DNA from 2 places in the Duffyella gerundensis genome. Region 1 is predicted to be linked to the other one. Evidence: predicted binding sites of a transcription regulator. Region 1 holds the regulator's gene; the other holds the start of a gene.
What was found. Region 1 encodes Fur, which represses iron uptake genes when iron is present. Its sites were predicted from a motif close to ATAATAATGAGAACNACTATCAA; they were not measured.

Region 2: a site for Fur is predicted at 4,345-4,367, ahead of EM595_RS02430 (isochorismate synthase). Genes of this name have one in related genera too.

The regions. Positions count from the first base shown of each region.
Region 1 is NZ_LN907827.1:1,191,554-1,199,058, reverse strand. It holds gene seqA (replication initiation negative regulator SeqA) at 1-469, opposite strand, end outside; gene ybfF (esterase) at 718-1,488, shown strand; gene ybfE (LexA regulated protein) at 1,636-1,908, shown strand; gene fldA (flavodoxin FldA) at 2,056-2,586, shown strand; gene fur (ferric iron uptake transcriptional regulator) at 2,947-3,390, shown strand; gene EM595_RS05455 (hypothetical protein) at 3,447-3,842, opposite strand; gene glnS (glutamine--tRNA ligase) at 4,039-5,706, opposite strand; gene nagE (N-acetylglucosamine-specific PTS transporter subunit IIBC) at 5,857-7,505, opposite strand, start outside.
Region 2 is NZ_LN907827.1:522,378-529,882, reverse strand. It holds gene fepG (iron-enterobactin ABC transporter permease) at 1-898, opposite strand, end outside; gene fepD (Fe(3+)-siderophore ABC transporter permease) at 901-1,884, opposite strand; gene entS (enterobactin transporter EntS) at 2,021-3,259, shown strand; gene fepB (Fe2+-enterobactin ABC transporter substrate-binding protein) at 3,254-4,156, opposite strand; gene EM595_RS02430 (isochorismate synthase) at 4,385-5,557, shown strand; gene EM595_RS02425 ((2,3-dihydroxybenzoyl)adenylate synthase) at 5,569-7,179, shown strand; gene EM595_RS02420 (isochorismatase family protein) at 7,200-7,505, shown strand, end outside.

The DNA.
Region 1 (7,505 bases):
TGCTGCCTTTGCGGCCTGTGTTGGTATTCGTAATGACCCAGTACGGAGTGCCGGGAACATGTTTTGGCTTCGTATGGGTGCCGTGCTGTAAAAGCGTTTGCTGATCGCCAGCAAAATAGACGCGCGTCCGGCCCTGCAAAGAGGCGGTCGCATCAGCAAAAGCTTTAGGATCAAGACGATATAAAGTTGACAAAATCAGCATAAAACGGCTCACCGCCTTATTCTGTTCTGCGTATTCATCAGACAGCAGCATTTCACGCACAGCCCGTACGCGATCCTGCGGACGCGATTCCTCTTTTTCCGCAACAGCCGGCGAGCCAGCTACCACCGGGGTGGTTTTTACCGGTGCGCTTTGACCTGCGGTAAATTTCAGCATGCGCCGTAAAATGTCGGAGGCGCTTTCACCAATGTGCTGTGTGTGGCTGGCAATATAGCGATACAGCTCTTCGTCGACTTCAATCGTTTTCATCTTTATCCGTACGGTTTTAACGAGTGGCAGAACCAGTCCATCCTGGAGTGTGACATCAGTACGCAATGCGCTGCAAAATGTGACCTGGTTCTAACATAAGGATTATAAAGTTAAATCCTGAGGGTCGGTAGCGCTGACGTCGCCAGAAGACAAAAGTCAGAATATGCCTTATTCGCGCGGCGCCCTTTTCCAGGACAAGTAAAAAACATGATACCCTAAGCCTTCGTCCCCGCCGTAAGAACTTTGCCATGAATTTGAATGCTCGCTTGCAAACTGAACAATCTGCGCCCCAATGCACGCCACTGCTGTTAATCCACGGCCTGTTTGGCAGCCTGGATAACTTAGGCGTGTTGGCGCGCGGCCTGCGCGATAGGCGTCAGGTGATCCAGGTTGACGTGCGCAATCATGGGCTGTCCCCGCGTTCAGATCAGATGAGCTATGCCGCCATGGCAGCTGATATGTTCGATACGCTGGATACGCTGGGCATTGAGAAAGTATCGGTGATTGGTCACTCAATGGGCGGAAAAATTGCTATGACCATGGCATCGCTGGCCGCGGCGCGCGTTGAGCAACTGGTGATGATCGATATTGCGCCGGTGGATTATCAAACGCGCCGTCATGACGCCATTTTTGCCGCGCTTAACGCGGTGACGGCAGCGGGAGTGGAACAGCGTGCTCAGGCCGCCGAGCTCATGCGCCAGTACATCGATGAAGAGGGCATTATTCAGTTTTTACTGAAGTCTTTTCACGCCGGTGAATGGCGTTTCAATGTGCCGGTTTTGTGGGACAACTATGCTGCTATCTCTGGCTGGAACAGCCTGCCCGCCTCGCCGCATGCTGCACTGTTTATTCGCGGCGGCGATTCTTCCTATCTGGATAACGCCTATCGCGACACACTGCTGGCGCAGTTTCCGCACGCGCGAGCCCATGTGATTGCCGATGCAGGACACTGGGTGCACGCAGAGAAGCCCGATGCGGTGCTGCGCGCCGTGCGCCGGTTTTTAGCTCTGCCAGCATAAATGTCTGTCGAAGCGGGAAATAATTGTTCCCTGCGCTACAGCTGGGTTATTATACCGCGCTAAAATTTACCGGCATCAGGTAAATCGGCTCATTTCAGTTACACTTTGACAGGTTCACCCTCGTCATCCTTTCACTATCGCGAAGCTATGGCAAAAGAAAACACGGACCGCACCACACTCGATCTGTTCGCAGATGAACGTCGACCGGGTCGGCCAAAAACCAGTCCGCTGACGCGTGATGAACAGCTCCGTATCAACAAGCGAAACCAGCTAAAACGCGATAAAGTGCGCGGCTTGCGTCGTGTTGAGCTGAAAATGAACGCCGATGCGGTTGATGCACTTAATGAGCTGGCCGATCGGCGGCAGATGAGCCGCAGCGAGTTGATTGAAGAGATGATCATGGCGCAATTAAAGCTATAGTCATCGCCGCGCGAGGGGAAGAACGCACAAAGCGACAAATGCACGGGCTTTGTGAGTTCCGCCCTCTCCGCCTCTCTGCTATCATTGCGTTTATCTGTGAATAAAATTCACCACCAATTAATTACGTTTCAAGAGGTTATCAAGCGCATGGCAATCGTAGGCATTTTCTTCGGCAGCGATACGGGCAATACCGAAAACATTGCAAAGATGATTCAGAAGCAACTCGGTAAAGACGTTGCAGAAGTTCATGACATTGCCAAAAGCAGCAAAGAGGACCTCGAAGCGTTCGATATTCTGCTTTTAGGCATTCCGACCTGGTATTACGGCGAAGCGCAGTGCGACTGGGACGACTTTTTCCCGACGCTGGAAGAAGTGGATTTCAATGGCAAACTGGTGGCGCTGTTTGGCTGTGGCGATCAGGAAGATTACGCAGAATACTTCTGTGATGCGCTGGGCACTCTGCGCGATATCATCGAACCGAACGGCGCGGTTATCGTCGGTCACTGGCCAACCGAAGGTTATCACTTTGAAGCTTCTAAAGGCCTGGCGGACGATAAGCACTTCCTTGGTTTAGCTATTGATGAAGATCGTCAGCCAGAGCTGACCAACGCACGCGTGGACGCGTGGGTAAAACAAATTTCTGATGAGCTTCATCTGCAGGAAATTATTGAGGCGTAAGCTGAACGCTCAATGTGGGCGCTGGCTCACATTGAGCAGATGGATTTTCCTATGGAAATAATAGATACATATTTGTAACTTTAATCGGCAAATCTGTAGAATACCCCCATCGGTCACACGCTTAATCATCTTAACCATAAAAGTGTTGGTGGTAAGCGAAATGTTAACATATGCTTGCAGCATGATTTCTTCGGACGTAGCGACATTTCTCCTTACATCCAACTGAGTTTTCAGGCTTCCCCTGTAGTTTTCATTTCGATGCTTGAATTTTATAATGAGACACAATTCGTCTAAACGTCGACCGATGTTCAGGGCTTTTCAGCCACATTGTGACTAGCAAAGTAACAGGACAATATCCGCATGACTGACAACAACTCCGCATTAAAGAAGGCCGGCCTGAAAGTCACGCTTCCTCGTTTGAAGATTCTGGAAGTGCTTCAGGAACCTGAAGGCCATCACGTCAGCGCGGAAGATTTGTATAAACGCCTGATTGATATGGGCGAAGAGATTGGTTTAGCGACCGTTTATCGCGTGCTGAACCAGTTTGATGATGCCGGTATCGTAACCCGCCATAATTTTGAAGGCGGCAAATCGGTATTTGAGCTGACGCAGCAGCATCATCACGATCACCTGATCTGCCTCGACTGTGGCAAGGTCATTGAGTTCAGCGATGAATCTATCGAATCGCGTCAGCGCGATATCGCCACGCGTCATGGCATCAAACTCACTAACCACAGTCTCTATCTGTACGGCCACTGCTCAACCGGCGACTGCCGTGAAGATGACACGCTGCACGATAAGTAAGTTCGACTCAGTAGCGTCATAAACCGGTGAATACACCGGTTTTTTTACGCCTGAATTCAGGCACACAACGTTTCCTGCAGATAACGCCAGCGCGGGTTAGCCGTAGAACAGTCAAGAATCGCCACCGCAATGCGCTTCTGGGTTTCACCATTGCGCATCTGTAACTCGCAGTACTGAATTACCACGTCAGTGCCATTCTGTGACAGGATTTCATACTCCCCGGTCGCAATACGCACCCCTTCCCGCTGGCCTTTCAAGCCACGAAACAGCGCTTCCATCGCGGTCAGAGAGAGTCGCTGCCCGGCAGGCGTAATCAGCATAAAAGAGGGGTGAAAGTAAGAGAGGAAAAGATTAAGCGTTTCTTCGGATTCGGAAGCGTTATTAAATATTCTTTCGATCAGCTGGTGCACCACGACCACGCTATGCTTCGCTTCCTGGACCATATCTGTCATTACCTGTTCCTGCTTCTCTCGGTAGAATTAAGTGCGCATAGCCTACCTTAAAAAGAATATTTAACACCCGGAGATTGATTAATTTTTGTTAACTGAGTGGGTATTTTTAACAGCGACCAGCGGCTGTGTTTGCTAGGCAGGCATAAAAAAAGGAGCGAATCCTCGCTCCTTTTTAACATTCATTCAGTTACAGGTATTATTCGCCTGTTTTAGCCCAGGTATCACGCAGGCCAACGGTGCGGTTAAACACCAGGTTAGATGGCGTTGAATAGACGCTGTCCGCACAGAAGTAGCCTTCCCGCTCGAACTGATGCGGTGTTGTTACCGCCACGTTGCGTAAGCCAGGCTCAACAAATCCCTGCCTGATAACCAGTGAATCTGGATTAATCGTCGCCAGGAATTCGTCCGCTGCGCCAGGATTCGGCACGCTGAACAGCCGATCGTACAAACGGAATTCCGCAGCCTGCGCATGCACCGCGGACACCCAGTGAATCACGCCTTTTACTTTGCGGCCATCAGCAGGATCTTTGCTCAGCGTATCGGTATCACAGGTGCAGTAGATGCAGGTGATATTGCCTTCTTCGTCTTTGGCAATGCGTTCAGCACGAATGACATACGCATTACGCAGGCGCACCTCTTTGCCCAGAACCAGACGCTTATACTGCTTATTGGCTTCTTCGCGGAAATCGGCGCGATCGATCCAGACTTCGCGGCTGAAAGGCACTTCGCGCGTGCCCATCTCCGGCTTATTCGGATGATTCGGCATGGTGATGATCTCTTCGTGCGTTGATGGCAGATTCTCAATCACCACTTTCAGCGGATCCAGAACCGCCATTGCACGCGGCGCGTTCTCATTCAGATCGTCACGAATACAGGATTCCAGCGAGGCCATTTCAACGATGTTGTCCTGTTTGGTCACGCCGATACGGCGGCAGAACTCGCGAATAGACGCAGACGTGTAGCCACGACGACGCAGGCCTGAAACGGTCAGCATGCGCGGATCGTCCCACCCTTCCACCACATTTTCGGTGACCAGCTGGCTCAGCTTGCGCTTCGACATGATGGCGTATTCAAGGTTGAGCCGCGAAAACTCATACTGACGCGGATGCACAGAAATGGTGATGTTATCCAGCACCCAGTCGTAAAGGCGGCGGTTATCCTGAAACTCCAGCGTACACAGTGAATGCGTAATGCCTTCCAGCGCATCAGAAATGCAGTGCGTAAAATCGTACATCGGGTAGATGCACCATTTGTCACCGGTCTGATGGTGAGTGGCGAACTTGATACGGTAAATCACCGGATCGCGCATCACAATAAAGTTAGAGGCCATATCGATTTTCGCCCGCAGGCAGGCAGTGCCTTCCGCGAACTCGCCGTTACGCATTTTTTCAAACAGCGCGAGGTTCTCTTCCACGCTGCGATCGCGATAGGGACTGTTTTTACCCGCAGAAGTCAGCGTACCGCGATACTCACGGATCTGCTCCGGCGTCAGCTCATCAACATACGCCAGGCCTTTATTGATCAGCTCAATAGCATACTGATGCAACTGGTCAAAATAGTTAGAGGAATAGCAAATCTCACCACTCCACTGAAAGCCCAGCCACTGGACGTCCTGCTTGATCGACTCAACGAATTCGATATCTTCTTTCGCCGGGTTCGTGTCATCAAAGCGCAGATTACATTCGCCCTGATAATCCTGCGCGATACCAAAGTTCAGGCAGATCGATTTTGCATGGCCAATGTGCAGATAACCATTAGGCTCCGGTGGAAAACGGGTATGCACACGTTCGTGCTTACCGCTCGCCAGATCTTCATCAATAATCTGACGAATAAAGTTAGTTGGGCGGGCTTCAGCCTCACTCATCTCAATTTCCTCAACGCGAATGTCTGTGATTTGCACCACGAAATAACCGGTATGATCCACAAAGCGGAGATGGGAAACAACCGTTTGTTCGTTGAATCCCATAAAAAAGGGCAGGAAAGTGTTCCTGCCCTGGCGTGACGTTTTAGCTGATTAGCCTTTGACCTCAAACAGTGGCGTTTCCCCCGCCACAACCTGCTGTCCTGCCAGCAACGTAATACCGGCAAAATCATCGATATTGCTGATGACAACCGGACTAACCATGGAGCGGGCATTGGCGTTCAGAAACGCCAGATCCATCTCCAGTATCGGCTGGCCTGCGGTCACAACGGCGCCCTCTTCCACCAGCCGGGTAAAGCCCTGTCCTTGCAACGCCACGGTGTCGAGCCCCATGTGCACCACAATCTCAAGATCATCATCGGTGGCCAGACAGAAAGCGTGATTGGTGTTGAAAATTTTAACGATGGTGCCAGCAATTGGCGCCACTACCGTACTGCCGGTGGGCCGAATGGCCACACCCTCGCCTACGGCTTTGCTGGCGAACGCCTCATCTTCAACCTTCTCCAGCGCAACGACCTCGCCACTCACCGGCGCCACCAGCGTGGCAATCACCGTTTTATCGACGTTTCTTACCGCCTGCGGTGCCGGTTCTGCCACGGTAGCGGGAACCGCGGTCGATGCGGCAACCGGTCCTTTAGCCAGCACGTTTTTCATAGCAGAGGCGATGGCTTCGGCGCGCGTGCCCACGATAATCTGCACGCTCTGCTTGTTAAGACGAATAATGCCAGAGGCACCCAGCCGCCTGGCTACGCTTTCATTCACGGTGGCCGCATCTTTGACGTTCAGGCGTAAACGGGTAATACAGGCATCAATACTGGTCAGGTTATCTGAACCGCCCACCGCGCTGATATAACGACGAGCCAGCGTTTCGGTCTCGCTTTCGCCATTCGTTTTCGTGTCGATATTAACGTCATAGCCGTCACTTTCATCGCCCACTACGGCCAGTTCGCGACCAGGCGTCATCAGGTTGAACTTTTTGATGGTAAAACGGAAAACCACATAATAAAGCACGAAGAAGACGATGCCCTGCGGAATCAGCATGTACCAGTGGGTGGCCAGCGGGTTACGCGTCGACAGGACCAAATCCACTAGCCCGGCGCTGAAGCCAAAACCAGCAATCCAGTGCATGCTGGCGGCGATGAACACCGACACGCCAGTCAAGAAGGCGTGGATAACATAGAGCACTGGTGCCACAAACATGAAAGAGAATTCCAGCGGCTCGGTAATACCGGTAAAAAAGGCGGCAAAGGCAGCGGCTAACATAATGCCCGCAACTTTGGCGCGATTTTCTGGCCTGGCGCAGTGATAGATCGCCAGCGCAGCGCCCGGCAGGCCAAACATCATAATCGGGAAGAAGCCCGCCTGATAACGACCGGTGATGCCGACGATGCCTTTACCGCTTTCGATAGATTGCGCGCCGCCGAGGAAATTAGGAATGTCATTAATACCCGCAACATCAAACCAGAACACCGAGTTCAGCGCATGATGCAGGCCGACCGGAATCAGCATGCGGTTAAAGAAGGCGTAGATGCCCGCGCCCGCCGAGCCCATTTTCTGAATATGTTCGCCAAAGCCCACCAGGCCATTAAAGATTACCGGCCAGATATACATCAGAATAAAGGCGACCACGATCATCAGGAATGAGACCAGAATCGGTACCAGTCGACGTCCGCTGAAGAATGAGAGCGCCTTCGGCAGTTCAACCTGGCTGAAGCGATTGTAAACCTCAGCAGAGAGCACCC
Region 2 (7,505 bases), 670 kb from region 1:
GCAGCTGATAAGGCTGAAACAGCCGCTGGGCAGCGAAATCCGCGCCCAGCAGCAGCAGCGCACCGCACAGCGCTGACATCGGCAACAGCAGCCGCAAACCGCCACCCAGGCGGCGGGCGATCTGCGGTGCCACCAGCGCCACAAAGGAGACAGGGCCAACCAGCGCAGTCGCCGCCGCGGTAAGCATCACACCCACCAGCATCAGCAGCATGCGCGTTCGTTCAACCGGTACGCCCAGCGCGCAGGCGCTTTCATCGCCCATCTCCAGCAGCCGCATGCGACGCGCCAACAGACCTGCGCCCAGCAGCGCCATCACAATCAAAGTGCCAGTCAGCGGCAATTTCGCCCAGGTTAAGCCATTCAGGGAACCGGCGCTCCATAACCCGGCACTCAGCGCGGCATCCAGTGAGGCGCTGATCACTAGCCAGCTGTTGAACGCCATTAACAGCGCCCGTATGCCGATGCCAACGATAATCAGGCGAAAGGTATCGACGCCGTTACGCCAGGCGAGCAGCCATACCAGTAGCGCGGTGGCGATACCGCCCACCATAGCGGCTGCGGTCATGCCGCCCATGCTCTGGTCAAACAGCACCAGCGCGACCAGCACACCGGTATAGGCGCCGGTGTTAAAACCGAGAATATCCGGGCTGCCGAGGGGATTACGTAACAGCGACTGAAAAATAGCACCGCTGACGCCGAGCGCCGCGCCAATCAGCAGCGCCGTCAACACGCGAGGCAGCCGCCAGTCGATCACGATCAACGCCACATTGCGCGGCGCGCTACCGGTCAGTGCCTGCCAGACCTGAGCAGAGGTGAACGCCAGATTACCGCTTTGTAGCGCCAGCATACCCAGCGCAAAACACGCCGCCAGCAGCAGCCATGGCCAGAGAGCACGCATCGTTATCGTCTCCCCATCTGCTGGCGCACCAGCACAATCAGCACCGGCGCACCGATAAAAGCGGTCACGATGGAAACGCGCAGTTCACCGGGCACCAACAGGCGACCGATGATGTCGGCAGCCAACAGCAGGCAAGGCGTTAACAACAGGGTAATGGGCAGCAACCAGCGATGGTCGTCGCCCGCCAGACGTCGCGCAATATGCGGAGCCATCAGGCCAAGAAAGGCGATCGGGCCGACGGCTGCGGTGGCTGCGCCGCACAGCAACGTAATGGCAAGCAGGCCAGCCAGCTGGGTGCCAACCACGCGCGTGCCCAGCGCGGTAGCCAGTTCGCCGCCCATGCTCAGACTGTTCAGTGGTCGCGCCAGTGTCAGTGCCAATAGCGTGCCGATGGCAATCGCTGGCGCCACGGTGGCCAGCATCGACATGCTGCGAATATCCAGCGAACCGGTGTGCCAGAAGCGCAGATGATCGTAAATCTGCGGATTGAGCAAAGAGATACCGGAGGTCAGTCCCTCCAGCACGGCACTCAGCGCCACGCCCGCCAGGGTCAGCCGCACCGGATTGGCACGTCCGCCGCCGATAGCACCGGTGAGCGCCACCAGCAGCGAGGCGAGCAGTGCACCACCGAAGGAGAACCACAGCCAGGCCGCTGGCGTATCGGCGCCAAACAGCGCGATGCCGATCACCACCGCAAAGCCGGCACCGGCATTGATGCCTAAAATACCGGGATCGGCGAGCGGATTGCGCGTTAGGGTTTGCATCAGCACCCCAGCAAGGCCCAGTGCGGCACCGGCCAGCCAGCCGGCCAGCGTGCGCGGTATGCGTGCTTCACGCACGATCAAGCAATCCGCGCGATGACACTGGCTGGTCAGCGCGTCGGCAACCGTTTGAAGCGGGATAGATTTGGCGCCCAGCATTACGCTCAACGCCGAAAGGATGATCAACAGCAGTAACAGACCTGTGATTCCGCCAGCCTGGCGCATTACGCTCTCCGCTTTCGGCGGCCCGTTGGCCGCGGTGCAAACATGATAATGATTGTTATTATCGTTATTACTCGTATTACCTATGTTACCATGACTCAATACCGATCTGACGCGTAAATTGCTGCAAGGCATTGTAATGAAGAAATCTTCCCATCTGATTGACCTCAGCTTATTAAAAACCCATCCCGACTTTCGCGCCGTGTTCGTTGCGCGTTTTCTCTCGATTCTGGCGCTTGGCATGCTGGTGGTGGCGGTGCCGGTGCAAATTCAGCAGCTCACCCACTCCAGCTGGCAGGTTGGCCTGTCGGTGACCCTGGCGGGCGGCGGCATGTTCATCGGCTTGCTGCTCGGCGGCGTGCTGGCTGACCGCTATCCACGTAAACGGCTGATTCTGTTTGCCCGTTCAACCTGTGGCATCGGTTTTGTCGGCCTCGCCTGCAACGCCCTGCTCCCTGCACCCTCGCTCACCGCGATCTATTTGCTGGCGCTGTGGGATGGCTTTTTCGGTGCCATTGGCGTTACCGCGTTGCTGGCTGCCACACCCGCGCTGGTAGGACGCGAAAATCTGATGCAGGCGGGTGCCATCACCATGTTGACAGTGCGGTTTGGCTCAATCCTTTCACCGGCGGTAGGTGGCCTGGTGATCGCCAGCGGTGGCGTGGTCTGGAACTATGCGCTGGCGGCGCTGGGCACGCTGTTGACGCTGCTGCCCTTGCTGCGGCTGCCCGCATTGCCACCTCCGCCACAGCCGCGCGAAAATCCCCTGCGGGCGCTGGCGGGTGGTTTCTCTTTTCTGCTGGCCAGCCCGCTGGTGGGATCGGCTGCGCTGATCGGCGCGCTGATTACCCTGGCAAGTGCGGTTCGCGTGTTGTATCCGGCGCTGGCACCGCACTGGCTGGTGGCACCGGCCCAAATTGGCCTGATGTATGCCGCCGTGCCTGCCGGTGCGGCAATCGGCGCCTTAACCAGCGGCCAGCTCAAAACGGCAGCCCGCCCCGGTCAACTGATGCTGATCACCGCTCTGCTGGCTTTTATCGCGCTGGCACTTTTTAGCCTGATGCCGCAATTTTGGCTGGCGCTGCTCTGCCTGGTGGCGTTTGGCTGGCTCAGCGCGATCAACAGCCTGTTGCAGTACGCCATGATTCAGTCGCTCACACCGGATGCGTTATTAGGAAGGGTAAACGGGTTGTGGACGGCGCAGAATGTCACCGGCGATGCGCTTGGTGCCGCGCTGTTAGGCGGCATGGGATCGCTGTTGCTGCCGCAGCAGGCAGCGACGGTATTTGGCGCCGCCGCCGCGCTGGTGGCGGTTGTTATGCTGCTGACGCTGCGCGGTTTACGCCGTTACCGTCAGCCTGCCGCCTCGCTCTCATGAGGATGTGAACAGGGTTTCCAGCCGCGTCAGCAGGTTGCTGGCGCTAAAGTAGTCCAGACGGAAGGTATCGGTGCCCAGCGCATACACCCGTTTTGCTTTTACCGCCGCGGTATCGGCAAGAAACGGATTTTGCATCAGGGCGCTGGCGTCCGCCTCCGTGGCGGCAAACAGCAGATAGCTCTGGCCATTGAGATCGGTGGCCAGATTCTCACCGCCAGACTGAATGATATCTTTTCGCTTACCCATGCTGTGGCTGGTTTGACTCACAGGCGGCCTGGCCAGCGTGAAACCGAGCTGCTGCAGCAGCTTTCCCTGCGCAGAATCAGCGGTCCAGATATTGGTGGAGCGGCCACCGGCGTTATACACCATTGCCGTGACGGGCTGTGGTGGCAGCGTGATCTTCTTCTTCAGCGCCGCTTCGCGACGATCAAAATCCTTCACAATTTGCGCTGCCTTCGCCTCATGCCCGGTGGCCTCTCCCAGCGTCGCAACCACCTGCTGCCAGCTCTTATCATCGTAATTAACCACCAGCACCGGTGCAATTGCCGACAGCTGATCCACCAGCTTAATGGCGGAGTCGTTGCCGGTGGCGCTGACCACAATCAGATCCGGCGCCTGTTCCGCAATCGCCTCGGCATTGGCTTCACCAATATAGAGACGCTTCACGCCGCGCTGCGCGGCGACGTCGCCCCACTGATGGAAAAAGCCCTGCTTATCCGCCAGACGGCCGCCCGGTGCGGTGGCGCCACTGGCGACAACCGGCGCGTCAATGGCCAGCAGCGATCCGGTCAGGGTAACGCTGGTAGAAACAATCCGCTGTGGTGCCTGCGCCAGGGTAAGGGTGCCCTGCGCACTTTTAATCTCGCGCGGCCAGCTTCCGGCAGCATGCGCCATCATGCTAAACAGCGAGCACAGCAGCGTGGCGGTAACAATAAACGGTCTGGCTTTCACGTAATTCACTCCTTTAAAGCGGCGGTCAAACAGGCGCAAAAATCGCCGTCTGACGGCTCGACGCGAAGAAAATGCGCCCTGTTTATTGACTCTGAACGGCAATCGACGTAGGTTACAGAGCCACAATACAAATGATAATAATTATCACTACTCTTATCATTTAGAGGTTGGATTATGGTGGAAACTTCCGTGTTTGAAAATGCCTTTGTAGAGGATTTTGACGCCGTCAGTCGCGGCTTCTTCTATCTGTCTCCCTGGCGCAGCCTGTGGACTCAAGGGTGCTTTAGTCGACTGACCACGCCGGTGGCAGGCGCTGAACAGCCCGATGGCGCGTTTCAATGCCAGCTTCGCCAACAGTTCAGCGAGGCGAAGCAACAGGGCATTCAAAATCCCATTATGGTCGGCGCGATTCCTTTTGATGCGAGTCAGCCTTCGGCGCTGTTCATTCCCGAAGCGAGCCACTTTTTTGATCGTCAGCAGCTCGCTGGCGGTTTTACCGATACGCCTTTACCCACGGTAACAAGCCGCACTGCGCTGCCGGATCATGCCGCCTTTACCGACATGGTGGCACAAGCGGTAAACGCCACCTCGCAGGGTGAACTGGATAAAGTCGTGCTGTCGCGGCTGATGGATATCACCACCGAGCGGCCGGTCGATACCGCCATGCTGATGCGCCGTATCATTAACCAGAATCCCACCAGCTATAACTTCCATGTGCCGCTGCCTGACGGCGGCTCACTGCTCGGCGCCAGCCCGGAGTTGCTGTTACGTAAGCAAAACGGCGAGTTCAGCTCCTGCCCGTTAGCCGGTTCCGCGCGGCGTCAGCAGGATCGGCAACAGGATAATGCTGTCGGCCAGCGCCTGATGCACTCCTCTAAAGATCGTCACGAGCACAAGCTGGTTACCGATGCGATGCGCGATGTGCTGCAAAGCCGCAGTTCGCTGCTTTCGGTGCCGGAAACGCCGCAGCTGGTGACCACGCCAACACTGTGGCATCTGGCCACCTGGATCAACGGCGAAGCGCGCGATCCACGCGATAACGCATTATCTCTCGCCAGCCTGCTGCATCCGACGCCTGCACTCAGCGGTTTTCCGCACGCCAGGGCACAAAAGCTGATTGCTCAGCTGGAACCTTTTGATCGCCATCTGTTTGGCGGCATCGTCGGCTGGTGTAACGAAGCAGGCGACGGCGAATGGGTCGTGACGATTCGCTGCGGCACCGTTCATAACACACGCGTGCGACTGTTTGCCGGCGCAGGCATCGTGCCCGATTCCTCGCCGGAATCTGAATGGAATGAAACCGGCGTTAAGCTCGACACCATGCTGCGCGCTTTTGGATTGCAATAAGAGAAGCCACTATGACTATTTCCTATACGCGCTGGCCTGACGATCTCGCCGCGCGCTATCGCCAAAAAGGCTACTGGATCGACCTGCCGCTCACTGACATCCTTAACCGTCAGGCGGAAAACGATGCCGTGGCGGTGATCTGTGGTGAACAGCAGCTCACCTATCGCCAGCTGGCGCAGCAGTCAGACCGCCTTGCCGCCGCGCTCCAGCGGCGTGGCCTGAAACAGGGTGATACCGCACTGGTGCAGCTCGGCAACGTTGCTGAGTTTTACATTGTGTTGTTTGCCCTGTTTAAAATCGGCGTGGCGCCGGTGAACGCGTTGTTCAGCCATCAGCGCACCGAAATGAGCGCCTATGCCAAACTGATCTCACCTGCTCTGCTGATTGCCGATCGTCAGCATAGCCTGTTTGCCGACGATCTCTGGCTGGATGCGCTTCGTCACCAGCAGCCCGAGCTGCGCACGCTGGCTTTCATTAATGGCACCGATGACACGCAATCGCTGACGACGCTCATCAACGAAGCGGCAGAGGATTTTGTAGCCTCGCCTTCGCCCGCCGATGAAGTGGCTTTTTTTCAGCTCTCCGGCGGCAGCACCGGCACACCAAAACTGATTCCGCGCACCCATAACGATTACTACTACAGCATTCGCGGCAGCGTGGAGATTTGCCAGTTTACCGCCGATACGCGCTATCTCTGCGCCCTGCCCGCGGCGCACAACTACCCGCTGAGTTCTCCTGGCGCGCTGGGTGTGTTCTACGCCGGTGGCCGGGTTATTCTGGCCAGTGATCCCAGCGCCAACCTTTGCTTTCCGCTAATTGCGCGCCATCAGATCAACGTCACGGCGCTGGTGCCGCCTGCGGTAAGCCTGTGGCTGCAAGCAATCAACGAATGGGGCGGCAACCAGCAGCTCGCCTCGCTGCAATTGTTGCAGGTCGGCGGCGCTCGCCTGAGCGACGTGCTCGCTGCGCGCATTCCGGCTGAAATCGGTTGTCAGCTACAGCAGGTGTTTGGCATGGCGGAAGGGCTGGTCAACTACACGCGCCTTGATGACAGCGACGCGCGCATTTTTACTACCCAGGGCTGCCCTATCTCGCCCGATGATGAAGTGTGGGTTGCCGATGAGCAGGGTCATCCGCTGCCAACGGGCAGCACGGGTCGCCTGATGACGCGCGGTCCGTATACCTTTCGCGGCTACTATCAAAGCCCCGATCACAACGCCGTCAGCTTTGATGACAACGGTTTCTACTGCTCGGGCGATCTGATCGCCATTGATGCCGAGGGTTATATTCGCGTGCAGGGCCGGGAGAAAGATCAGATCAACCGCGGCGGTGAGAAGATCGCGGCGGAAGAGATCGAAAACCTGCTGCTGAAGCATAGCGATGTGATCCATGCCGCGCTGGTCTCGATGGAAGACAGCCTGATGGGCGAGAAGAGCTGTGCGTTTATCGTGGTGCGGCAGCCAATCAAACCGGTGATGCTGCGTCGTCATCTGCGCGAGCTCGGCGTGGCGGAGTTCAAACTGCCCGATCGCATCACCTGCGTTGATGCTCTGCCATTAACACCGGTTGGCAAGGTGGATAAAAAACGTCTGCGCCAACAGCTTGCTGAGCAGCAAGCCTGAACTGAATCTGGAGAACCACAATGACCATTCCCAAACTGGCCGACTACGCGCTGCCTGACGCGGCAGACCTGCCGCAGAACAAAGTACAGTGGGCTTTTGAGCCGCCGCGCGCCGCGCTGCTGATTCACGACATGCAGGACTATTTTCTCAATTTTTGGGGCGAGAACAGTCCGATGATTCAGCAGGTAGTAGAGAACATTGCCTGCTTGCGCCGCTACTGCAAAGCGCAAGGTGTGCCGGTGTTTTATACCGCGCAACCGAATGAACAGAGCGATGCCGATCGCGCCCTGCTGAATGACATGTGGGGACCGGGACTGAACAAGCAT